Linked DNA regions of Variovorax paradoxus EPS. The main gene of each other region encodes a partner of the protein of the gene in region 2 in a complex. Links are inferred from orthologs where the notes say so. Each region holds a gene or a part of one and is shown on either strand. Other genes may lie near its edges.

Evidence for each region.
Region 1: the proteins of sbcB (region 2) and ssb are in contact, whole or in part, in a crystal structure (PDB 3C94), measured with the Escherichia coli proteins. The link is inferred for Variovorax paradoxus EPS from one-to-one orthologs.

What each region holds. Positions count from the first base shown.
Region 1 is NC_014931.1:417,813-434,071, reverse strand. The notes cover bases 5,486-8,188. They hold ssb (single-stranded DNA-binding protein), read right to left. Parts: upstream 7,271-8,188; coding sequence 6,701-7,270; downstream 5,486-6,700. Other genes in these bases: uvrA (excinuclease ABC subunit UvrA), read left to right, coding at 7,443-8,188; VARPA_RS02000 (sensor histidine kinase), read right to left, coding at 5,486-6,581. Outside these bases: VARPA_RS02035 (DUF6314 family protein), read left to right, coding at 1-423; VARPA_RS02030 (biotin transporter BioY), read right to left, coding at 430-1,008; VARPA_RS02025 (energy-coupling factor transporter transmembrane component T family protein), read right to left, coding at 1,054-1,647; VARPA_RS02020 (energy-coupling factor ABC transporter ATP-binding protein), read right to left, coding at 1,640-2,398; VARPA_RS02015 (isocitrate lyase/PEP mutase family protein), read right to left, coding at 2,440-3,285; VARPA_RS02010 (YebC/PmpR family DNA-binding transcriptional regulator), read left to right, coding at 3,414-4,127; VARPA_RS02005 (GFA family protein), read left to right, coding at 4,155-4,583; more of VARPA_RS02000, read right to left, coding at 4,593-5,485; more of uvrA, read left to right, coding at 8,189-10,559; VARPA_RS01985 (DMT family transporter), read left to right, coding at 10,575-11,468; VARPA_RS01980 (GntR family transcriptional regulator), read right to left, coding at 11,482-12,243; VARPA_RS01975 (glycerol-3-phosphate dehydrogenase/oxidase), read right to left, coding at 12,246-14,006; VARPA_RS01970 (FGGY family carbohydrate kinase), read right to left, coding at 14,003-15,550; VARPA_RS01965 (substrate-binding domain-containing protein), read left to right, coding at 15,730-16,259. UniProt on the Escherichia coli protein: Plays an important role in DNA replication, recombination and repair. Binds to ssDNA and to an array of partner proteins to recruit them to their sites of action during DNA metabolism. Acts as a sliding platform that migrates on DNA via reptation.
Region 2 is NC_014931.1:3,507,796-3,514,680, reverse strand. What follows is about bases 3,667-6,666. They hold sbcB (exodeoxyribonuclease I), read left to right. Parts: upstream 3,667-4,446; coding sequence 4,447-5,886; downstream 5,887-6,666. Other genes in these bases: VARPA_RS16245 (GNAT family N-acetyltransferase), read left to right, coding at 6,342-6,666; VARPA_RS16250 (DUF3574 domain-containing protein), read left to right, coding at 5,891-6,331; cls (cardiolipin synthase), read left to right, coding at 3,667-4,446. Also shown: VARPA_RS16275 (hypothetical protein), read left to right, coding at 1-2; ATP-dependent Clp protease adapter ClpS, read left to right, coding at 137-496; ATP-dependent Clp protease ATP-binding subunit ClpA, read left to right, coding at 564-2,885; more of cls, read left to right, coding at 3,001-3,666; more of VARPA_RS16245, read left to right, coding at 6,667-6,881; VARPA_RS16240 (GFA family protein), read right to left, coding at 6,885-6,885. UniProt on the Escherichia coli protein: Degrades single-stranded DNA (ssDNA) in a highly processive manner.

The DNA.
Region 1 (16,259 bases), 3.1 Mb from region 2 along the record:
ACGGTCTTCGACCTGTTGGAAGGCGTCTGGGACCTGGACCGCGTCATCGAGGGCAAGGCCACGATGGCCGGAACCGCCCGGTTCGTGCGGCTCGACGCCGGCCAGCTGAAATACCGCGAAGAGGGCCGGATCCAACTGCCTAACGGGCAGGCGTTCGATGGGCACCGTGAGTACGTCTTCGAACGCAGTCCTAAAGGGTTCTCGGTCTTCTTTGCCGAAGTCCCGCCGCGGCTCTTTCATGACATCGCCATCGTGCGCGAAGGCGACGAACTCGTCGGATCGGCCGGCCACCTCTGCGTTGCCGACCAGTACGACAGCGTCTACCGGTTCCGCGCGGATGGCTCATTCGTCATCGAGCACCTGGTGAAGGGCCCGCGCAAGGACTACCTCTCGCGCACCGTCTTCAAGCGGCGCGGGCTGTAGCGCTGCTCAGTCGCGGTCGAGCCGCCAGCTCGGCATGCCGCGCATCACCGTCTGCACGAGCATCGCGCAGATGCCGCACTTGATGAGGTCGCCGGGAATGAACACCAGCATCGCCAGCGCCGCCTGCGTGAGCGACATGTGGGCGATCAGCGAGAGCCCGACGATGCCGAAGGCATAGACCACGACGATCCCGCCGACCACCGACGACAGGAACGCCGCGGCCAGCAGCCCCTTGCCGGTCGCGCCGGCCATGCGGCGCATCAGCAGCCCGCAAGCAAAGGCGCCGAACATCCAGCCGAACAGGAAGCCGCCGGCCGGCGCGACGAACACCGCCAGCCCGCCGCGCCCGCCCGGCAGCAGCGGCAGCCCGAGCGCCACCGCCAGCAGGAACAGCGCAATCGCGAAGAAGCCGCGCCGAGGCCCGAGCAGGCAGCCGGCCAGCATCACGCCCAGCGACTGCAGCGTGATCGGCACGCCGAACGGCAGGTCGACCTTGGGAATCAGGCCGAACACCGCCATCAGCGCGGCGAACAGCGCGATGTACGAGAGCGAACGGGACGAGGTGATGGAGCCGGTGGTGGTCATGACGCGATTCGGAGAGGGGTGTTCGTCGGATTCTGCGCCGCGCTGCTATCGGCCCAGCCGCGCGGCCAGCGCATCGGCCACCCGCTCGGCGGTCTGCAGCGTGCGGATGGTCAGCGGCGCCAGGAGGCGCAGCCCGCCGCCATGCCCGGCGCGGGCGCGGTAGGCGTCGTCCAGGCGCTGCCACTGCACGTAGAAGTTCTCGGCAAAGCGCAGCATCAGGCCGATGCCGAGCGCGATCCGCTCGGTCGGCACGCCGAAACGCTGCAGCGGCCGCATCACGGTTTCGAGCACGGCCAGCAGGTCTTCGAAGCGCGTGGTGAGCGTCAGCATCAGCGCGAGCACGGCCGCGCTCGCGAGCCGCAGCGCGCTCGCCACGCCGAGCACAGTCGTGCCCAGGAACCAGTGAAAGCCGACGATCAGCGCGCAGCCGATCGCGATGCCCGCCAGCATCCGCACGCGCAGCCACGCCGTGCGGCCGAGCGATGCGAAGAGCAGCAACACGACGACGCAGGCGATGCCCAGGTGAACCGGCCGCTCGACCAGCACCAGCAGCGTGCCGCACACCGAAAGCACCGCGAGCTTGACCCACGCCGGCAGCGCATGCGTCCAGGTCGGATGCGACGAGTAGAGGCTACGCATGGCGTGGGCCCCGCTCGGCCTCGGCGCGCTGGCGCACGTTCTCGGCATAGGCCTCGCAGACTTCGCGCCCCGGGCCATCGGCACGCACCCGGCCTTGTTCGAGCCACAGCACGCGCTCGAAGTCGTACACATGTTCGAGCAGGTGCGTGGAGACGACGATCTGCTGGCCCGTCGCTTCGAGCTGCGCCGCGAGCCGCGCCTGGCTCAAGAGGTCGAGGCTTGCAAAGGGCTCGTCGAGCAGCAGCGTGGCGGGTTGGCCGATCTGCAGCGCCAGCAGGCACACCTGCTGCCGCTGCCCCTGGCTCAGTTCGCCGATCGCGCGCCCGGCCCACGCCGCGAGCCCGCGTTCGGCCAGGAATTCGCGCGCCCGCTCGCGCGCCGCCTGCCGCGTTTCGCCGCGCGCCGTGAGGCTGAACGCGAGCTCCTCGGCCACGGTGGGAAAGATGATCTGGTCGTCGGGGTTCTGGAACATCAGCCCCACGTGCTGCGAGAGCTGGCGGCGGTCGGCCTGCGTCCCCTGCGTGTCGCAGCCATGCACCACGACGCGCCCTTGCTGCGGCTGGTCGAGCCCGCTGATGAGGCGAAACAGGCTGCTCTTGCCCGCGCCGTTGTCGCCGACGAGGCCGATGCGCGCTTCGTCGAGGCTGAGCGTCAGCTCGTCGAAAACGCGCTGTTCGCCGCGAACCAGCGTGACCGATTCGAGGCGGATGCTGTACGGGACGAGGGGGTCGGTAGGGGTCGGCTGCGGCAAGGGGTCGCCACTGTACCCCAAGCCTTCCTGCAGCCTTTTTCTCAGGACGTGCCGGAAAAAAGGGCGTTGATCTCGCCTGCGGACAGCATCCCGGCGCTCATCGCGCGAAAGCCGGCGTCGCTGCCGTCGAAGGCCTCGGCGGCGATGCGTCCGAGCAACCCGAGCGCCGCCTGCAGCGGGCCGCAGCCCAGGCTGATGCGCCTCGCGCCAGCGCCGGCGAGCACCGCGACCGGCGGTGCCTGGGTGTGGCCGGCGTAGACGTTCACCGGCAAAGGCACCGCAGCAGCAAGGCTCGCGATTTCCTCCAGCTTCGACATGCCCGGCACGAAGATGCCGTCGGCGCCGGCCGCTGCGTAGAGCCGGGCGCGCCGCAGCGTGTCTGCGTAGCGCGCGGCGGGGTCGTCGTTGGCGACGAAGTAGGTGTCGGTGCGGGCGTTGATGAAGAGGCGCACATCCAGCTTGCGCAGCGCAGCGACGCGCTCACAAAGGATTTCCGGCGGCGCGAGTTCCCGCGTGCCGGGCAGCGTCCCGTCTTCGATGTTGATGCCGGCCACGCCCATGTCGATGAACGCGCGCACCACCTCGCATACGGTCTCGGTGCTGTCGCCGAAGCCGCGTTCGATGTCGACCGTGACCGGCACGCGGCTCACGCGGCAGATCCGCGCGGTGGCGGCGAGCAGTTCATCGACGGGCACGCGCTCGCCGTCCGGGTAGCCGAGCGCCCAGGCGATGCCCGCGCTGGTGGTGGCGATGGCTTTCGCCCCGGCGCGCTCGACGATCCGCGCGCTGACCGCGTCCCATGCGTTCACGAGCACCAAAGGATCGGCGCCGGCGTGGAGTCGATGGAAAGTTTCCGTTTGCTGTTGTCTTGTTTCGATGGAGGGCATGGTGTCGTCTGTATCGATGATGAGGAAACGACGCGAGCGTAGCGACGCCCCGCCCCCGAAACTTGGAGAAAACTGCGGCCCGGCGCGCTGCGGCTACAGTAGCTCCCCCGAATCGAAGGAACACCGCCATGGGCGCACAGTGGAAAGCAAAGCACAAGGACCTGGCCGCCAATGCCAAGGGCCGCCTCTTCGGAAAGCTGGCCAAGGAAATCATGATGGCCGCGCGCAACGGCGCCGACCCGGCCTCCAATTCGCGCCTGCGGCTGGTGGTGGAGCAGGCCCGCAAGGTCTCGATGCCCAAGGACACGCTGGATCGGGCCATCAAGAAGGGCGCGGGCCTCACGGGCGAGGCGGTGCATTTCGAGCATGTGATCTACGAGGGCTTCGCGCCGCACCGCGTGCCGGTGATGGTCGAGTGCCTGACCGACAACGTGAACCGCACCGCACCTGAAATGCGCGTGCTGTTCCGCAAGGGCCAACTGGGCACCTCGGGCTCGGTGTCGTGGGATTTCGATCACGTCGGCATGATCGAAGCCGAGCCCGCGAACGCCACGGCCGATGCCGAGGTCGCCGCCATCGAAGCCGGCGCGCAGGACTTCGAGCCGGCCGGCGAAAGCAACGCCACGGTGTTCCTCACCGACCCGACCGACCTGGACCTCGTGAGCCGCGCGCTGCCGGCGCAGGGCTTCACGGTGCTCTCGGCCAAGCTGGGCTACAAGCCGAAGAACCCGGTCGATCCGGCGAGCCTGAGCGCCGCGGATCTGGAAGAAGTCGAAGTCTTCCTGGCAGCCATCGACGCGAACGACGATGTGCAGAACGTGTACGTGGGCCTGGCGGGCTGACGCCTTCTTCGGTTGCGAGAGACACCGGTGACAAGCCCCGGGACAACCACCGTCCGCAGCCTCGCCGGCAAGTGCCTGTGCGGGGCCGTCCACTACACGGTGGCCGACGAATTCACCTACGCCCTGAATTGCCACTGCGCGGACTGCCGGCGCGCGACGGGCTCGGCCTTCAAGCCCTTTGCCGGCATCGAGCGGCACAAGCTGGCGATCACGCAGGGCGCCGACACGCTGCTGATCCACGGCGAAGAAGACGCCGGCGACATCCACTGCGGCAAGTGCGGCTCGTTCCTGTATTCGGTGGTGCGCGATGGCATGTTCGTGCACGTCACCCTGGGCACGCTGGTCGACGATCCGTCCATCCGACCCAGCGCACACATCTTCGTCGGCTCGAAGGCCCCCTGGTTCGCCATCAACGACGACCTGCCGCAGCACCAAGGGCACGCGGGCGCCGACTGAGCGCGGGCTTCAAGCCTTCCGCGGCTTGCGCTGCAGCGGCAGCCACAGCGTGAACAGCGTGCCCGTCGGCCCCGAGCGCCAGCTCACGCCCCCGCCGATGGCCTGCGCACGGCGCAACTGGTTCTGCATGCCGCGCCCGCCGGCCTCGGCCATCGCCTTGTCGACGTCGAAGCCCTGGCCGTTGTCCTCGATGGTCACCCGCACGCCCTCGGCCTCGGGCGCGGTGCCCACGCGGATTTCGGTGGCGCGCGTGTGGCGCAGGATGTTGGCGATGCTCTCCTGCACGATGCGCAGGATGTGCAGCGCGCTGGTCGGGTCGAGCCAGTCGAGCGGCGGGATCTCCTGCACCTCCCAGCGCAGCGCGACGCCGGAGCCCTCGAGCCGGGGACCGAGGCGGTAGCGCAGCGTGGCCAGCAGGAGCAGCAGGTCTTCCTCGAGCGGCTCCATCGAATCGATGGTGAGCTTCAGGTCGTCCAGGCAGCTTCTGAGGATATGCGACACCTTCTCGTCGCTGAGGCGCCCGTTCTCCACCGAACGGATCGCGCTGATGAGCGATGAGCCCAGGCCGTCGTGCATGTCCTGCATCAGCCGCTGGCGCTCGTCGCTGATGGTCTGGCGCTTTTCCACCTCGCGCAGCCGGCGGTGGCTCTGTTCGAGCTCGGCCTCGCGCGCCTGCAGGCGCTCGGCCAGGCTGGCGTTGACCAGTTCGACCTCGGCGATGGCGTTGACGTAGCGCCGGTACATCAGCGTGCCGAAGACGGCGAAGGTCACGGCGTTGGTGTAGGACCCCAGGTACCAGCCCTCCGGATTCGCGAAGTTGTTCTGCAGCAGCCAGTCGGACAGGCCCAGCAGCACGCACACGCCGATGCCGACGGCCACCAGCCGGCCTTCGTTCGAGCGGCGCCAGGCGCTGATGCCTCCCACCAGCGCCACGGCCGCGCCCATGGCGGCCGCGCCGACGTAGATGAGCGGCGTGACCTGCGGGGTGTTCGTCAGGATGCCGAGGCCCGGCAGGGTCAGCACGCCGATCAGCGCAGTCCAGCCGACCACCGCGTACGTGAGCCACTGGAGCGGTCGGCCATGCAATTGGCGCAGCGCAAAGTGCACCACCGCGACCAGCCAGAACAGCGAGTTGACCGTGAGCCAGGCGAACCAGTCGTTGGCCACCGGCAGGCTCACGTAGAAATGCAGACTTCGCAGGAACGACGTGGTCGCGAGATTGAAGAAAAGCAGGTAGCCGGTCTCGTGCCGGCGCCGGAACCACACGAACAGTGCGAACAGGCCCACCGCCATGAAGGCCGCGCCGAGCATGGCGGGCAGGTCCTGCTGGAACCACAGGCGCTTGTTGTAGCGGTCCTTCAGCGAATCGACCGGGCCCAGCCAAAGCGAAGACACCGCCACCTGCGCATTGCGCGTGTGCTCCAGGCGGATGAGGATTTCCTTCAGCGGTACGGCATCGGGCGTTTTCTCGATCACCACCCACAGCGGCGTGCGGGTGCTGTTCCACAGCGGTCCGTTTTCCTGGTCGCGGTGAACCAGCCGGCCGTCGGCGTACACCGCGATGGTGCCGTCGGTCTTGATGCGCACGCCGTACAGCGCGAGCGGGCCCGTGGTGACGGGCAGGTCGTGCACGGCCACGCGAAGCCACGTGGTGCGCGTTGCGCTGGCGATGAAGCGGTCGTCGGTCTGGCGCAGCAGCGCGATGGGCAGGGACAGGGGCAGCTCGATGGACTGCCAGGTGTCTGGCAAGGCCCGGCTGTCCATGACGATCGAGGGTTCGCGAAAGCCCGGCGCTTCGGTGACCTGCCAGTCGGCATGGGTGATCCGGGTCGCCGGCACGCCTGGCGCGGCGGAGGAACCGCCGAAGAAGACGATCATGAGCGCCAGGAGGGCGAGGGAGACGACCAGCACCACATTCGCCCAGAGGGGCGCGGCGCGGTATTTCGAGAGGCCTTCGAAGAACCACGCGCGCAGCTCGCGCACCATGGGGACGTTCATCGGGGTGCGGGCTGCGGGACGGGGTTCAAGGCGTTGCCGGGGACGAGGATGTGCCGGGCAAGACGCATGACCGAAGCAGCAATGAGAGAGCTTCGGTCATACGGGAGAGAAGGGTCGGGTCAGAACGGGATGTCGTCATCCATGTCGTCGAAGCCCGTCGACGACTTGGCCGGTGCCTGGCGCGGAGCAGCCGAAGGTGCCCGGGGTGCCGCAGCCGGAGCGCGGGGAGCGTAGCCACCACCACCACCGCCGCCGCCGCCGCCGCCATTGCCACCCTGCGAGTAGCCACCACCGCCGCCGCCTTGCGAATACCCGCCGTCGTCTTCCGGACCGCCCGACGGGCCGCCCTGGCCCTGGCGGCTGCCCAGCATCTGCATCTGGTCGGCGCGGATTTCGGTGGTGTATTTCTCGATGCCGTCCTTGTCGGTCCACTTGCGCGTGCGCAGCGAGCCTTCGACATACACCTGCGAGCCCTTGCGCAGGTACTGGCCGGCGATTTCGGCCAGGCGGCCGTTGAAGACGATGCGGTGCCATTCGGTGGCTTCGCGCATTTCGCCGCTTTGCTTGTCTTTCCAGCGATCGGTGGTGGCCACTGTGACGTTTGCGACCTGGTCGCCGCTCGGGAAGGTACGCATTTCGGGGTCGCGCCCCAGATTGCCGACGACGATGACTTTATTGACCGATGCCATATGCACTGCCCCTGATAAGTAGATGAAGGAGGAGGAGAAAGAGAACCGGGGATTGTGCCCGATGCCGGCCGGCGGGGCGCCACCGCCGGGCTCCTGGAACGCGCCGACCAGCGAAGCAGCCATGAAAGCGCCAGAAGCCGTCCATTGGCCATGAAATGCTGCTCGGACTATCATGTCCGGTTGCCCTCGGACGATCGCCCCCTTGAATTCCAAAGCCACTGAAGAACTCGCCGCCCAAGAGGAAAGCGCACGCGACGCGCAACGCGAACGCGACACCTACCTCGGCGCGGTGCTGGCGCAGCAGCGCATCAGCATCCGCGGTGCGCGCACCCACAACCTGAAGAACGTCGACCTGGACATTCCGCGCAACAAGCTGGTGGTGATCACCGGCCTGTCGGGCTCGGGCAAGTCGAGCCTGGCCTTCGACACGCTGTATGCCGAAGGGCAGCGGCGCTATGTCGAGAGCCTGTCGGCGTATGCGCGGCAGTTCCTGCAGCTGATGGACAAGCCCGATGTGGACGTGATCGAGGGCCTGTCGCCCGCGATCAGCATCGAGCAGAAGGCCACCAGCCACAACCCGCGCTCCACCGTGGGCACGGTGACCGAGATCCACGACTACCTGCGCCTGCTCTTCGCCCGCGCCGGCACACCCTACTGCCCCGACCACCACCTGCCGCTGCAGGCGCAGACGGTCTCGCAGATGGTCGACGCCACGCTCGCCATCCCCGACGAACCGCGCCTGTTGATCCTGGCACCCGTGGCGCGCGAGAAGAAGGGCGAGTTCCTCGAGCTCTTCGCCGAGATGCAGGCCGCGGGCTACGTGCGCTTCCGCGTCGACGGGCAAACGTACGAATACAACGACCTCCCCAAGCTCAAGAAGACCGAGAAGCACGACATCGACGTCGTGATCGACCGCCTGCGCGCACGCCCCGACATGCAGCAGCGCCTGGCCGAGAGCTTCGAGGCCGCGCTGCGCCTTGCCGAAGGCCGTGCGATTGCGCTCGAGCTGGGCGCTGAAGGGGTGGCCGACAAGGAACACCTGTTCAACGCCAAGTTCGCCTGCCCGATCTGCCACTACTCGCTGTCGGAGCTCGAGCCACGCCTCTTCTCGTTCAACTCGCCCGTGGGCGCGTGCCCGAGCTGCGACGGCCTCGGCCACCGCGAGGTGTTCGATCCGGCGCGCGTGGTGGCCTTCCCGTCGCTCTCGATCGCCAGCGGTGCCATCAAGGGCTGGGACCGCCGCAACGGCTATTACTTCAGCATGATCGAGAGCGTCGCGAAGCACTACAAGTTCGACGTCGATGCGCCCTTCGAGTCGCTGCCCGCCTCGGTGCAGCAGGTGCTGCTGAACGGTTCGGCCGCCGAAGAGATCAAGTTCAACTACACCATGGAATCGGGCAACTTCGCGGGCAAGAAGCTCACGAAGAAGCATCCCTTCGAGGGGATCATCCCGAACATGACGCGGCGCTACCGCGAGACCGATTCGGTGATGGTGCGCGAAGACCTCGCGCGCTTTCGGAACCTCCAGCCGTGCCCCGACTGCGGCGGTTCGCGCCTTCGTCGTGAAGCGCGCAACGTGTTCCTGGTCGATGAATCGGCCCGACCGGCCGATGGCGGCGAGCCGCCGCGCATGGCGATCTTCGAGCTGAGTCATCTCACCTTGCGCGACTCGCTCGCCTGGTTCCAGACGCTCAAGCTGCGCGGAGCCAAGGCCGACATCGCCGACAAGGTGGTGCGCGAGATCGGCCTGCGCCTGAAATTCCTCAACGACGTCGGCCTCAACTACCTGAGCCTGGACCGCAGCGCCGAGACGCTCTCGGGCGGCGAGGCGCAGCGCATTCGCCTGGCCTCGCAGATCGGCTCGGGCCTCACGGGCGTGATGTATGTGCTCGACGAGCCCAGCATCGGCCTGCACCAGCGCGACAACGACCGGCTCATCGGCACGCTGAAACACCTGCGCGACATCGGCAACAGCGTGATCGTGGTCGAGCACGACGAGGACATGATCCACGCCGCCGACCACGTCATCGACATGGGCCCCGGCGCCGGCGTGCACGGCGGCCGCGTGATGGCGCAGGGCACCTATGCCGAGGTGTCGGCCAATCCCGATTCGCTCACCGGCCAGTACCTCTCGGGCACGAAGAAGATCGAGGTGCCCAAGCACCGCACCGCATGGCTGCCGGCCGTGAAGAAGCCGGCCTTCAACGAAGGCAAGAAGCCCTCGCGTTTTCCGCAGAGCCCTGCGGCCGAACGGCGTGCGGCGCGTGAAGCGGCGCACATCGCCTCGCAGACCGACCTGCAGGAAATCCGCGTCGTCGGCGCCACCGGCAACAACCTCAAGAACGTGAGCGTCGCCTTCCCCGTCGGCCTTTTGACCTGCGTGACCGGCGTCTCGGGCTCCGGCAAATCGACGCTGGTGAACGACACGCTCTACACCGCCGTCGCGCGCACGCTGTACCGCGCGCACGAAGAGCCCGCCGAGCACGAGTCGGTCGAGGGCATCGAGTATTTCGACAAGGTCATCAACGTCGACCAGTCGCCCATCGGCCGCACGCCGCGCAGCAACCCGGCCACCTACACGGGCCTCTTCACGCCCATCCGCGAACTGATGGCCGAGACCAACACCGCGCGCGAGCGCGGCTACGGCCCGGGCCGCTTCAGCTTCAACGTGGCGGGCGGCCGTTGCGAGGCCTGCCAGGGCGATGGCGTGGTGAAGGTCGAGATGCACTTCCTGCCTGACGTGTACGTGCCCTGCGAGGTCTGCCACGGCCAGCGCTACAACCGCGAGACGCTCGAGGTCCAGTACAAGGGCAAGAACATCGCCCAGATCCTCGAGATGACGGTCGAGACCGCACACGAGTTCCTGAAGGCCGTGCCGACCATCGAGCGCAAGCTGCGCACGCTGCTGGACGTGGGCCTCTCGTACATCAAGCTCGGCCAGTCGGCCACCACGCTCTCGGGCGGCGAGGCGCAGCGCGTGAAGCTTGCGCTCGAGCTGAGCAAGCGCGACACGGGCCGCACGCTCTACATCCTGGACGAGCCGACGACCGGGCTGCACTTCGCCGACATCGAACTGCTGCTGAAGGTGCTGCACCAGCTGCGCGACGCGGGCAACACGATCGTCGTGATCGAGCACAACCTGGACGTCATCAAGACGGCCGACTGGCTCATCGACATGGGCCCCGAAGGCGGTGCCGGCGGCGGCACGGTGGTGGGCGAAGGCACGCCGGAAGACATCGCGGCGAACGAGGCGAGTCACACGGGGCGTTATCTCAAGCGTTTGCTGTAAGCCTCAGACCTGTTCATGCCCTCCTTCACCCCGCGCCAGTTCGTCCTGCTCGTCCTACTGACCCTCGCCTGGGGTTTCAACTGGCCGGTGATGAAGCTGGGCGTGGCCGACTATCCGCCGCTCGCCTTCCGCGCGATCTCGATCTGGCTGGGCCTGCCCGTGCTGGGCATCGCGCTGGTGTGGATGAAGGTGCCGTTCCGCGTGCCGCGCAGCGCCTGGCCCGAGCTGGTGTGGCTGGGCGCGACCAACATGTTCGTCTGGCACGCCTGCATCATTCTTGCGGTGAAGGCGCTGTCGGGCGGGCGCGCGGCGATCCTGGGGTACACGATGCCGGTGTTCTCGGCGGTGATCGGTGCGCTGCTGTTCTCTGCCGTGCTCACGCGGCGTTCTTGGATCGGCGTGGGAGCCTGTGCCGTCGGCGTGGGGCTGTTGCTGTGGCATGAGCTCACCGACTTCGCGGGGCGGCCCGGCTACGTCGCACTCGCGCTGGTGGCCGCAGCGACATGGGCGCTGGGCACGCAGCTGCTGCGCCACACGCGCATCGGGCTGCCGACGCTCACGCTCTCGTTCTGGATGACGGCGATGACCGCCGTCGTGATGACGGTGCTCTCGCTGCTCTTCGAGCGCGGCCCGTGGCGCTGGCCGGGCACGGTGACCTGGGGATCGATCCTCTACAACGCGGTGCTGATCTTCGGCTTCGCGCACGCGGCGTGGTTCTACCTCGCGCGCGGCCTGCCGCCGGTGGCTTCGACCCTGAGCGTGATGTTCATCCCCGTGCTCGGCGTGTTCAGCGGCGCGGTGTGGCTCGGCGAGGTCGTGCACTGGCAGGACTGGGTCGCGGTCGCGCTGATGATGGTCGCGATCGCCTCGGTGCTCTGGCCCTCGCGCGGCAACGCCGCCAAGGCCTGACCGAGCAGAGAACTCAGGTCGTCGTCTGCACGTGCAGGCGGCTCGTCTTGCAGCGGTGCAGCGCGCGGTAGTGCTCCAGCGGCCGGCCGTTCGCGCCATAGGCGATCGACTCGATGCGCAACAGCGGCTCGGGGTGCGGCAGGTCCAGCAGCTTGCAGGTTTCGGCATCGGGCAGCACCGCATCGATCCAGCGCTCGGCGCGCACCAGGCGCAGGCCGTACTGGCGACGCAGCACGTCGTAGAGCGAACGGTCGTCCAGCCGCGTGCGATGCAGCCCCGGCGTGAGGTCTGCGGGCACCACCGTCTCGACCAGGAGGCGCAGCTCGCCATCGACACTGCGAAGACGCTTGAGCGCAACGACCTGCGCATCGGGCTCGGTGAGCCCCAGCGATGCGGCTTCCTGCTCGGTGGGCGCGCGCAGTTCCTGCGTGAGGATCTGCGTGCGCACCGAGCGGCCCTTGCGCTCCATTTCGTCGGAGAAGCCGAGCACCGTGGAGACGAAATCCTCGTCGCGCTCCCGCGCCGACACAAAAGCGCCGCGGCCCTTGATCTTGTAGATGAGGTTGTTGCGCACCAGGTCGGCCAGGGCCTCGCGCACCACGATGCGCGAGATGCCGAACTGGTCGCCCAGCTCGGCTTCGGATGGCAGCTTGGCGCCGATGGGCAGCACGCCCTTCAGGATCTGCAGGCGGATCGCATCGCGGAACTGGGCCCACAGCGGGGACTCGGAGTTGCGGTCGAGCACGGTCGACAGGGTGTCGTTGGGACTGTTCACTTTTAGGACTGGCCGAGGGCGGAGCTGGCCATCAATGATGCATCGAAAGAAGGTTCCACGTCGGGCGCCACGGCCTGCAGGCGCACGTTGTGATGCTCGCGCAGGGCCGTCGCGCAGGTGCGCAGCTCCTTGTGCGCGCGCGCCGCGTCCCAGCCCAGCGCCTCGGCCGCGATGCCCGAGATTTCGGCCAACGCGGCATCGGTGACGAGGCCGCGAATCGCCAGCAGCGTGCGGCGGATCACGAGGTCATCGAGATGCACCACGCCGGTTTCCAGGCACAGGTACGAGAGCTCGGCGGCCGAGTAGTCGGGTGCGTGTTGCAACGGCACGTCGCCCGAGGCGGCGAGGCGCTGCGCGAGCGGCAGTGCCTTCGAGCCGTAGCGCGCGAGCAGCGTCAGTGCGCGCGCGCGGCCCATGCCCGAGGCCGTCATCTTCTCGATGAAACGCTCGGTCGCGGCCGCATCGGCCGGCAGGTCTGCACCACCGCCGATGGGCAGCAGCTCGGTCGATGCGGTGCGCGAGCGCCCCAGAAGCTGCAGCACTTCGGTGGTCGCTTCCTCGGCGAGCGAACGGAAGGTCGTCCACTTGCCGCCGACGAGGCCAACGATGGGAATGTCGCGCGTCGCGCTCGGCGGATCGACCACCACCGAGTGGTCGCGCGAGATCTGGCCCGGCTTGTCGGCATCGGAGCGCGCGAGCGGCCGCACGCCGACATAGGTGTAGACCACGTGGTCACGCCCGAAGGCCATGTTGGGGAACACCTCGCGCAGCACGTCGATGAGGTAGTCGACCTCGGCGGGTTCGGTGACGATCTGGTCCGGGTCTTCGACCGGGATGTCGGTCGAGCCCACGAGCACGCGGTCGAGGAAGGGATAGACGATGCACACGCGCCCGTCCACCGCCTCGAAATACGCCATGCGGCCGTCGAGCGCATCGCGCAGCGCGGGGTGGTCGAGCACGAGGTGCGAGCCCTTGGTGCCCATCACGCGCGGGCCTGCGCCGCCGAGCACGGCCGCGCTGCGGTCCAGCCACGCGCCCGTGGCGTTCACCACGGTGTCGGCGGTCACGCGCACGAGTGCGCCGGTGAGTTCGTCGCGCAGCGTGAGGATGTTGCCCGCACACCCCATCACGCGGCAGTAGTTGGCGGCGGCCGAGCGCGGCTGGTCGCGGCAGGCATCGCCGATGAGTTCGAGAATGAGCCATTCGGGATGGCTGATCCACGCATCGAAGAAGGTCGCGGTCCAGCGGATCGCCGCGCGGAAGAGGCCGCGGTCGTTGGTCGGCACGCGGCTGATGCGGTGCCCCGGCATCACGCGCTGGCGGCGGCCGAGGATGTCGTAGAGCCGCAGGCCCAGCGCCACCGCCAGCAGGCCGCGCGTGCGCTGCGGCGGCGTGCGGCCGAAGAACTTGAGCGCGCTGCTCATGAGGCCGCCGAAGAAGTTCGCGAGCGGCACCACGGTCTTGAGCGGGCGCACGAGGTGCGGCGCGTTGCGCAGCAGCAGGTTGCGCTCGCGCGTGGCCTCGGCCACCAGCGAGAAGCTGCCGTTCTCCAGGTAGCGCAGGCCGCCGTGGATCATGCGCGAGGGTGCGCTGCTGGCACCGGCGCCGAAGTCGCCCTTGTCGACGATCAGGCAATCGACGCGCTGCAGCGAGAGATCGCGGAACACGCCGACGCCGTTGATGCCGGCACCGACGATCACGGTCGAAAAATGACGGTCCGCCAAAGAGGCAGGACGCACGAAGGGAAGTTGCCAAGCGCTCATGGAGAAACCTCCGCGCTGCGCGCTGCGGTGCGAGCGCCTTCGGGCGGCCGTGCGGCGCTCTGCGCACCGCCCGCGATGTGGGTGAATACAGGTGACATGCTGTCGATCAGTTCGTTGAAATCGGCGTTGAAATCCGCATGGGCGCGTGCGTCCCGTGCATCGGGTTCGATGAGGTCGCACGGCGCGAGCAGCGCGCTGCCCTCGGCCGCGTCGTCCATGCCCTGCGACATGGCGGCGTAAAGCGCCGCGCCGCGCGCGCCGGTCTCGTCGTCGGCGCAGCGCTCGACCGGGCGGCCCAGGAACGAGGCGAGCAGGCGCACGAGGCGTGCATCGCTCGCACCGCCGCCCAGCACGGTCGATGCGGACACGGCGAGGCCGCCGGCCGCCAGGCGCGCCGTCTGGCGCACATGCAGCGCCGCCACGGCATCGACCACGGCGCGTGCCATGTCGGCGCGGGTGTGATGGCTCTTCATGCCCACGAAGCCCGCCGTCACGCCACCGCCGCCATTGATGAAAGGCGCGAAGCGCAGGCCGTTGGCGCCGAGCGGCACGGTCATCGCGAGGTCGACCACAGCGCGCGCATCGGGCAGCGCGAGCACGCCCGCGAGCCACGCGATGTTGGCCATCGAAGACGGGCTGTTCTCCATGTAGAGCCGCTCATGCGTGCGGCCGAAATTCACGATGGAGGCGACCGCCGGCTTGGGCTCCATGACCGGGCCGATGACGGCGTTCACGCACCACGTGCCGAACACCTGAACTGCGCGGCCGCGGCGTTCGGCGCAGATGGCGGTCATCGAAGCGAGCAGGTCGATGGCGCCCATCGCAACGGGAATGCCTGCAGGCAGGCCGCACAGCGCAGCCTCGGAGGCGCGCAGCTTGCCGAGCACCGTGCCGCTCGGCAGGATCGGGCCGAAGTTGTGCGCGCCCAGGTCCGTGAGGCCCGAGGCGTCGAAGGCGATCTGCGACCAGCCGCCGGTGGCGAGCGACACCAGGCCGGCGGTGCTCGCATCGCTGGCGTCTGTGGCGATTTCGCCGGTGAGCAGGAAGCCGAGGTAGTCCTTGGCGAACAGCAAGCGGCGCAGTTCGCCGCGCTGCACGGCATCTGCGCCCAGGAGCTCGGCGGCAATCACCGTCGGCTGGCCGGGCCAGGGGCCGCAGCCCACGTCTTCGAAGAGCCGCGCGCCCTGGCTTTTGGCCAATGTCCGTGCGCGGGCATCGGCGCGCTGGTCGGTGGATGCGACGGCGCGGCCGCCGACCAGTTCGTTGTTCGCATCGAGCGCGTAGAGGCCGGCGCCGTGGCCGGTGCAGGCCATGGCGCGAACCTCTGCGGCGCGCGGCCCGAGCTGGTGGGCCACGTCGCGCAGCACGTGGGTGAGCGCGGCGCGAATGGCGGCGGCGCCGACTTCGCAGCCGCCGCCGGCGAGCCGGTCGTGCGGCAAAGGCATGCGGGACAGGGCAACGGCTCGGCCGCTTCCGACTTCGAGGGCCAGGGCTTTCAGGCTGCTCGAGCCCATGTCCACGCCGATCAGTATGTTTGGCATCATGTCATAACAGCTTCGGCGGAAAAAAAGCCCATCGCCAGTAGCGTTTCCCCTAGTACTCGGGGCAATCGGGCCGGGATTACATTCTAGCCTGTCATAACAACTGATGTGACACCGAGGTCCCGAAGACCTGCCCGAAAAGCAGGTCGCAAGCTCTGCCAGTCAACGTGAGGAGACAAAGAATGAGGCGTAATTTCCTGAAGTCCGCAGCCGCCGCCGGTATCGGCCTGGCCGGTGCGAGCGCGTTCGCGCAACAGCAAGCAGCTGCCCCTGCTGCAGGCACCGGCCTGCGCGGCAATGCCAGCGACGTCTACGTGATGAACGTGATGGTCTCCGGCGTGGAGTACTGGTTCCCGGTCTACGAAATGATGAAGCAGCTCGGCCGCACGCTGGGCGTGAAGACGCGCTACACCGGCACCCCGGAGTACGACGTGAACAAGCAGCTCGCGTCGTTCGAGCAGGAACTGGCGCGCAAGCCCGCGGGCATCCTGCTGCACCCGATGAACCCCGATCCGTTCATCGAGCCGATCAACCGCGCCGCGGCGATGGGCATCCCGGTCGTCACCTTCGCGGCCGATTCGCCGAATTCGAAGCGCACCTCGTTCGTCACCTCGGACAACGACCGCGAAGGCACGCAGGCGGCCGACGCGATTGCCGCCTCGCTCAACGGCAAGGGCGAATACGCCGTGCTGGAGAACCCGGGCCAGGACAA
Region 2 (6,885 bases):
GAGCAGGCCGGCAATTCGCCGGTTTATTTCGTGCCCGTGCTGTCGTGCGCGGCGCAAGGCCCTTGATTTGTCGAGTACGCGCCACCAAGTCTTCTCGCGTCGGCACGGTGCTTGCACGCTCTATAGAATCTTTTTCATGGCAACGAGAATTCCCAAGACTCCCCCAACCCCTCCGGCCCAAAAACCGGCCGGGGATGACGGAGATTCGGTCGTTCTGGAGCGCCGGCCGCAGAAAACTGCGCCGCCCCAGATGTACCAGGTGGTCATGCTGAACGATGACTACACCCCCATGGAGTTCGTGATCGTGGTGCTGCAGGAGTACTTCAGCAAGGACCGCGAAACCGCGACGCAGATCATGTTGAAGATCCACCTCGATGGCCGCGGTGTCTGTGGGGTCTATTCCCGCGACATGGCAGCCACTAAAGTGAATCAGGTCATGGAGGCCGCGCAGCAGGCTGGGCACCCGCTGCAATGTGTCAGTGAGCCAGTTGCGTGAACCTGTTGAATTGCGCAAGCTCCAACCCATCTGAGAACTTATTTACAGCAAGGCAAAAGGAAATCACATGATTGCCCAGGAACTGGAAGTCAGCTTGCACATGGCCTTCGTCGAGGCCCGGCAGCAGCGCCACGAGTTCATCACCGTGGAGCATCTGCTGCTCGCTTTGCTGGACAACCCGAGCGCCGCAGAGGTTCTGCGCGCCTGCTCGGCGAACGTCGACGACCTTCGGGCGTCGCTCACCAACTTCATCAAGGACAACACGCCGCAAGTGGCGGGTACCGACGATGTAGACACCCAGCCCACGCTGGGTTTCCAGCGCGTGATCCAGCGCGCCATCATGCATGTGCAGTCCACCGGCAACGGCAAGAAGGAAGTCACCGGCGCCAACGTGCTGGTCGCGATCTTCGGTGAGAAGGACTCGCATGCCGTCTACTACCTGCACCAGCAGGGCGTGACCCGCCTCGACGTGGTGAACTTCATTGCCCACGGCATCAAGAAGAGCGATCCGCCGGAAGCCGTCAAGGGCAGCGGCGAAGCCCCCCAGGGCGAAGGCGAAGAGGGCGGCGGCGAACGCAACGAGAAGGCATCGCCGCTCGAGCAGTTCACCCAAAACCTCAACCAGCTCGCCAAGGACGGCAAGATCGATCCGCTGATCGGCCGCGAATACGAGGTCGAGCGCGTCATCCAGATCCTGTGCCGCCGGCGCAAGAACAACCCGCTGCTCGTGGGCGAGGCCGGTGTCGGCAAGACCGCGATTGCGGAAGGCCTGGCATGGCGCATCACCCAGGGTGACGTGCCCGAGATCCTTGCCGAGGCGCAGGTCTACTCGCTCGACATGGGCGCATTGCTGGCCGGCACCAAGTACCGCGGCGATTTCGAGCAGCGCCTGAAGGGTGTGCTCAAGTCGCTGAAGGACAAGCCGAACGCCGTGCTCTTCATCGACGAAATCCACACGCTGATCGGTGCGGGCGCTGCCTCGGGCGGCACGCTCGATGCATCGAACCTGCTGAAGCCGGCGCTCTCGAGCGGCCAGCTCAAGTGCATCGGTGCGACCACGTTCACCGAATACCGCGGCATCTTCGAGAAGGATGCGGCCCTGTCGCGCCGTTTCCAGAAGGTCGACGTGGTCGAGCCGTCGGTGCAGGAAACCGTCGACATCCTCAAGGGCCTGAAGTCGCGCTTCGAGGAACACCATGGCGTGAAGTACGCGGTGGCGGCCCTGCAGGCTGCGGCCGAGCTCAGCGCCAAGTACATCAATGACCGTCACCTGCCCGACAAGGCGATCGACGTCATCGACGAAGCCGGCGCCGCCCAGCGCATCCTGCCGCCGAGCAAGCGCAAGAAGACCATCAGCAAGACCGAGGTCGAGGAAATCGTCGCGAAGATCGCGCGCATTCCCCCGGCCAACGTCAGCAACGACGACCGCAGCAAGCTGCAGACGATCGAGCGCGACCTGAAGAGCGTGGTGTTCGGCCAGGACAAGGCACTCGAAGTGCTTGCCTCCGCGGTCAAGATGGCGCGTTCGGGCCTGGGCAAGGGCGACAAGCCGATCGGCTCGTTCCTGTTCTCCGGTCCCACGGGCGTCGGCAAGACCGAAGCGGCCAAGCAGCTTGCCTACATCATGGGCATCGAGCTGATCCGCTTCGACATGTCGGAGTACATGGAGCGTCACGCGGTGAGCCGCCTGATCGGCGCGCCTCCGGGCTACGTCGGTTTCGACCAAGGCGGTCTGTTGACCGAGGCTGTCACGAAGAAGCCGCATTCGGTGCTGCTGCTCGACGAAATCGAGAAGGCGCATCCGGACATCTTCAACGTGCTGCTGCAGGTGATGGACCATGGCACGCTGACGGACAACAACGGACGCAAGGCCGACTTCCGCAACGTCATCATCATCATGACGACGAATGCGGGTGCCGAGACCATGAACAAGGCGACCATCGGCTTCACCAACCCGCGTCAGGCGGGCGACGAAATGGGCGACATCAAGCGCCTGTTCTCGCCCGAGTTCCGCAACCGGCTGGACGCCATCGTCAACTTCAAGGCGCTGGACGAGAACATCATCCTGCGCGTGGTCGACAAGTTCCTGCTGCAGCTCGAAACGCAACTGGCCGAGAAGAAGGTGGAAGTCACCTTCAGCGACAAGCTGCGCAAGCACCTGGCGAAGAAGGGCTTCGATCCGCTGATGGGCGCGCGTCCGATGCAGCGTCTGATCCAGGACACGATCCGTCGTGCACTGGCCGACGAGCTGCTGTTCGGTCGCCTGACCGACGGTGGTCGCCTCGAAGTCGACCTCGACGACAAGGACGAAGTGCTGCTGGACATCCAGCCGCTGCCGAAGAAGGAAGGCAAGTCCAAGCCTGAAGCCGAAGAGGCCGCCACGGGCTGAGAACCCGGCGTTCCGCGGCCTATGAGGCCGCGGAACCGCCCGCAAAGGCCGGTAGCATCGCGCTGCCGGCCTTTTTCTTTGGGCGGCCGAAATCCATCCACCCGTCTTCGTCACCTTGATCCTTCCCGTCCTCAGCCCCGAATGGAAAACCGGCCTCTCCCTCGCGTGGAGCGGCTACATCGCCGTGCTGTCGATCTGGATCGTGATGCAGAAGCGCGCGCCGGTGTCCACGATGAGCTGGATCCTGTCGCTCGCGCTGCTGCCGTTCGCGGGCTTCGTCATCTATTACTTCCTCGGGCCGCAGCGCTTGCGCAAGCAACGCATCAAGCGGTTGCGCAGTCGTGCCGGAGCGTCCGCGCAGGCTGATCTCGCCCGGTTGCGCGATGCGGCGGAGAACGCACCGCCGGCGCTGCAGCAGATGGCGCGGCTGGGCACCGCGGCCTGCGGGCTGCCGGTGTCGAGCGCGTCCGATGTTGAATTGCTCTCAGGCGGTGCGCGCACCTTCGACGCGATCTTCGAGGCCGTGCGCGCAGCGAAGAACCACATCCACCTCGAGTACTACATCTTCGAGCCCGACAAGATCGGCACCGCGCTGCGAGACCTCCTTGTCGAGCGCGCGAAAGAGGGCGTCGTCGTCCGCCTCTTGCTCGATGCATTGGGCTCCAAGCGCATCGGCCGCCAGTTCATGGCGCCGCTGCACGAGGCGGGCGTGAAGGTCGCGCTGTTCCACGACACCAAGATCGGCCGGCGCCTGCGCCCGGTGACCAACTACCGCACTCACCGCAAGATCGTGGTGTGCGACGGCCGCGTGGGTTTCACAGGCGGCGTGAACATCACCGACGAGGAAGACAAGCGCACCAACCCCGACGCGTACCACGACGTGCACCTGCGCATCGAGGGTAGCGCGGTGCGCTGGCTGCAGACCACCTTTCTCGAAGACTGGACCTATGCCACCGGCGAAGACCCGCGCGGCATGGACGACGCGATGGCGGCGATGCTGCCGCAACTGGATGCCGGCGACATCCCGGTGCAGATCGTGACCAGTGGCCCCGACAACATGCTCGAGCCCATCCACCGCATGCACGTCGAGGCGATTCATTCGGCCACGCACCGTGCCTGGCTCACCACGCCTTACTTCGTGCCCGGCGAGCCAGCGATGATGGCGCTCACGAGCGCTGCGTTGCGCGGTGTCGACGTGCGCCTGCTCGTGCCGCGCCGCAGCGACTCGGCCATCGTGAGCGCCGCCGCACGCTCGTACTTCGACGAGCTGATCGCTGCGGGCGTGAAGGTCTGGGAGTACAAGGCGCGCATGCTGCACTCCAAGACCTTGGTGGTCGATGACCATTGCGCGATGATCGGCACCGCCAATTTCGACAACCGCAGCTTCCGGCTCAATTTCGAGGTCAGCGCGGTGGTCTATGGCCCCGCACTGACCAAGCCGCTTGCGGCGCAGTTCGAGACCGATCTGCACAGTTCCGGCGCGGTGCGCGCCAACCGGCCACAGAATTTCTGGCGTCGCCTCGGCGATTCCATCGCGCGCTTGTTTTCACCCTTGCTCTGAATGAACCACACCTTTCTCTGGCACGACTACGAAACCTTCGGCGCCGTGCCGCGTCGTGACCGTCCCTCTCAGTTCGCCGCCATCCGCACCGATGCCGAGCTGAACGAAATCGGCGAGCCGCTGATGATCTATTGCAAGCCCGCGCCGGACTACCTGCCCAGCCCCGAAGCCTGCCTCATCACCGGCATCACGCCCCAGGTGTGCCTGGAGCGCGGCATTCCCGAGCACGATTTCGCCGCGCAGATCGAGCGTGCGTTCTCGCAGCCCGGCACCATCGGCGTGGGCTACAACACGATCCGCTTCGACGACGAGGTGACGCGCTTTCTCTTCTGGCGCAACCTGATCGATCCGTACGCGCGCGAGTGGCAGAACGACTGCGGCCGCTGGGACCTGCTCGATGTGGTGCGCCTCACGTACGCGCTGCGTCCCGAAGGCATCCAGTGGCCGAAGAAGGAAGACGGCAAGCCCAGCTTCAAGCTCGAAGACCTCGCGCGCGCCAACGGCCTGCTGCACGAGTCGGCGCACGATGCGCTTTCCGACGTGCGCGCGACCATCGCACTGGCCCGGCTGATTCGCGACAAGCAGCCCAAGCTGTTCGATTTCGCTTTCGGCCTGCACAAGAAGGATCGCGTGGCGAGCGAACTCGGCTTGCCCGCGATGCGTGAAACCGCGAAGCCCTTCCTGCATGTCTCAGGCATGTTCTCAGTGGAGCGCGGCTGTATCGCCGTGATGTGGCCGCTCGCGAGCCACCCCACCAACAAGAACGAATTGCTTGCCTGGGACCTCGCCCACGATCCGAGCGAGCTGCGCGACCTCGATGTCGAAACGCTGCGCCTGCGGCTCTTCACCCGCACTGCCGACCTGCCCGAAGGCGTGCTGCGCCTGCCTGTGAAGGGCATCCATCTCAACAAGTCGCCGATGGTGGTCGGCAACCTGCGCACGCTCGCACCACCGATGGCCGAGCGCTGGGGCATCGACCTCGACACTGCCATGCGCCACGCAGCCATCGCACGCGACCTGCCCGACATGAGCGCGATCTGGTCGCAGGTGTACGCGCGGCCGAAGGAGGCCACGCCAGATGTCGATGAAGACCTCTACGGCGGCTTCGTCGGCAACGCCGACCGTCGGCGCCTGAATCAGTTGCGTGGTCTTTCCGCCGGCGAGCTGGCCAAGGACCGCACCGGTTTCGACGACGGCCGCCTCGAAGAGATCGTGTTCCGCTACCGCGCTCGCAACTGGCCCGAATCGCTGGCCCCTGAGGAGACCGAACGCTGGGAGGCGCTGCGCGTGGCGCGCCTGTTCCACGGCGAGGGCGGGGCGCGCACCATCGAGCAGTTGTTCAGCGAAGTGGATGCGCTGTCAGAAACGGCGGACGAACGCGGCGAAGAGATCCTCGGCGCGCTCTACGAATATGCCGAGGCGATCGCCCCTGAGGCCTGAACTCATGGCACGAGCTGCTTTCCGTGTCCGCCTGACGCTGATCGCGCTCATGGTGACCGCGCTCGCGGGCTGCAGCGCTTTGCCTTCCGCGTCGAGGGCCAGCAAGACCTGCGACACCGGCTTCAACGCCTTCGAGCGCGACACGCTCTTCTTCGGCCGGGCGATACCTGCCGGCGGCCAGGTCTCGGATGCGCAATGGGCCGGCTTTCTCGACACCGCCGTGACTCCCGCGTTTCCGCAGGGCCTGACCGTGCTCGACGCCGTCGGCCAATGGCGTGGTGCCTCGGGTGGCGTGGTGCGCGAACCTTCGAAACTGGTGGTGCTGCTGCATCCGCGCAGTGCGAAGGATGACGCGGCCATCGCCGGCATCATCGACACGTACCGCAAGAACTTCGGCCAGGAGGCGGTGCTGCAGGAAAGGCAATCCGTCTGTGTCCGCTTCTGAAGAAAACACCGTGAAAGACCGCAACGTCGTTCGCCGGTTGACCGCCGCGGACGCTGTGGCTTACCGCGCCGTGATGCTCGATGCCTATGCCACGCATCCCAGCGCCTTCACTTCCACCGTCGGCGAGCGCGAGGGCCTGCCGCTCGGCTGGTGGGAGAAGCGCCTGGGCGCGGAGGCGGATGCGACGAGCGTGGTCTACGGCGTGTTCGACGACGAGGGTACGCTGGTCGGCGCCGCCGGGCTGAGTGTCGAAGACCGTGAGCGTGCGCGCCACAAGGCCACGCTGTTCGGCATGTCGGTGATGGCCTCGGCGCGCCGCGCTGGCTTCGGCCGCCGGCTGGTGCAGGCCGTGCTCGATCATGCGCGTGCACACGGCGGGCTGCGCTTGGTGCAGCTCACGGTGACCGAGGGCAACGCGGCTGCACAGACGCTGTACGAGCGCTGCGGTTTCCAGGTCTTCGGCGTCGAGCCGTTGGCCATGGCCTTCGACGGGGCCTTCCTCGCGAAGGTGCACATGTGGTGCGACCTCGAAGGCGCTGGCCGAGGGTGAGCCT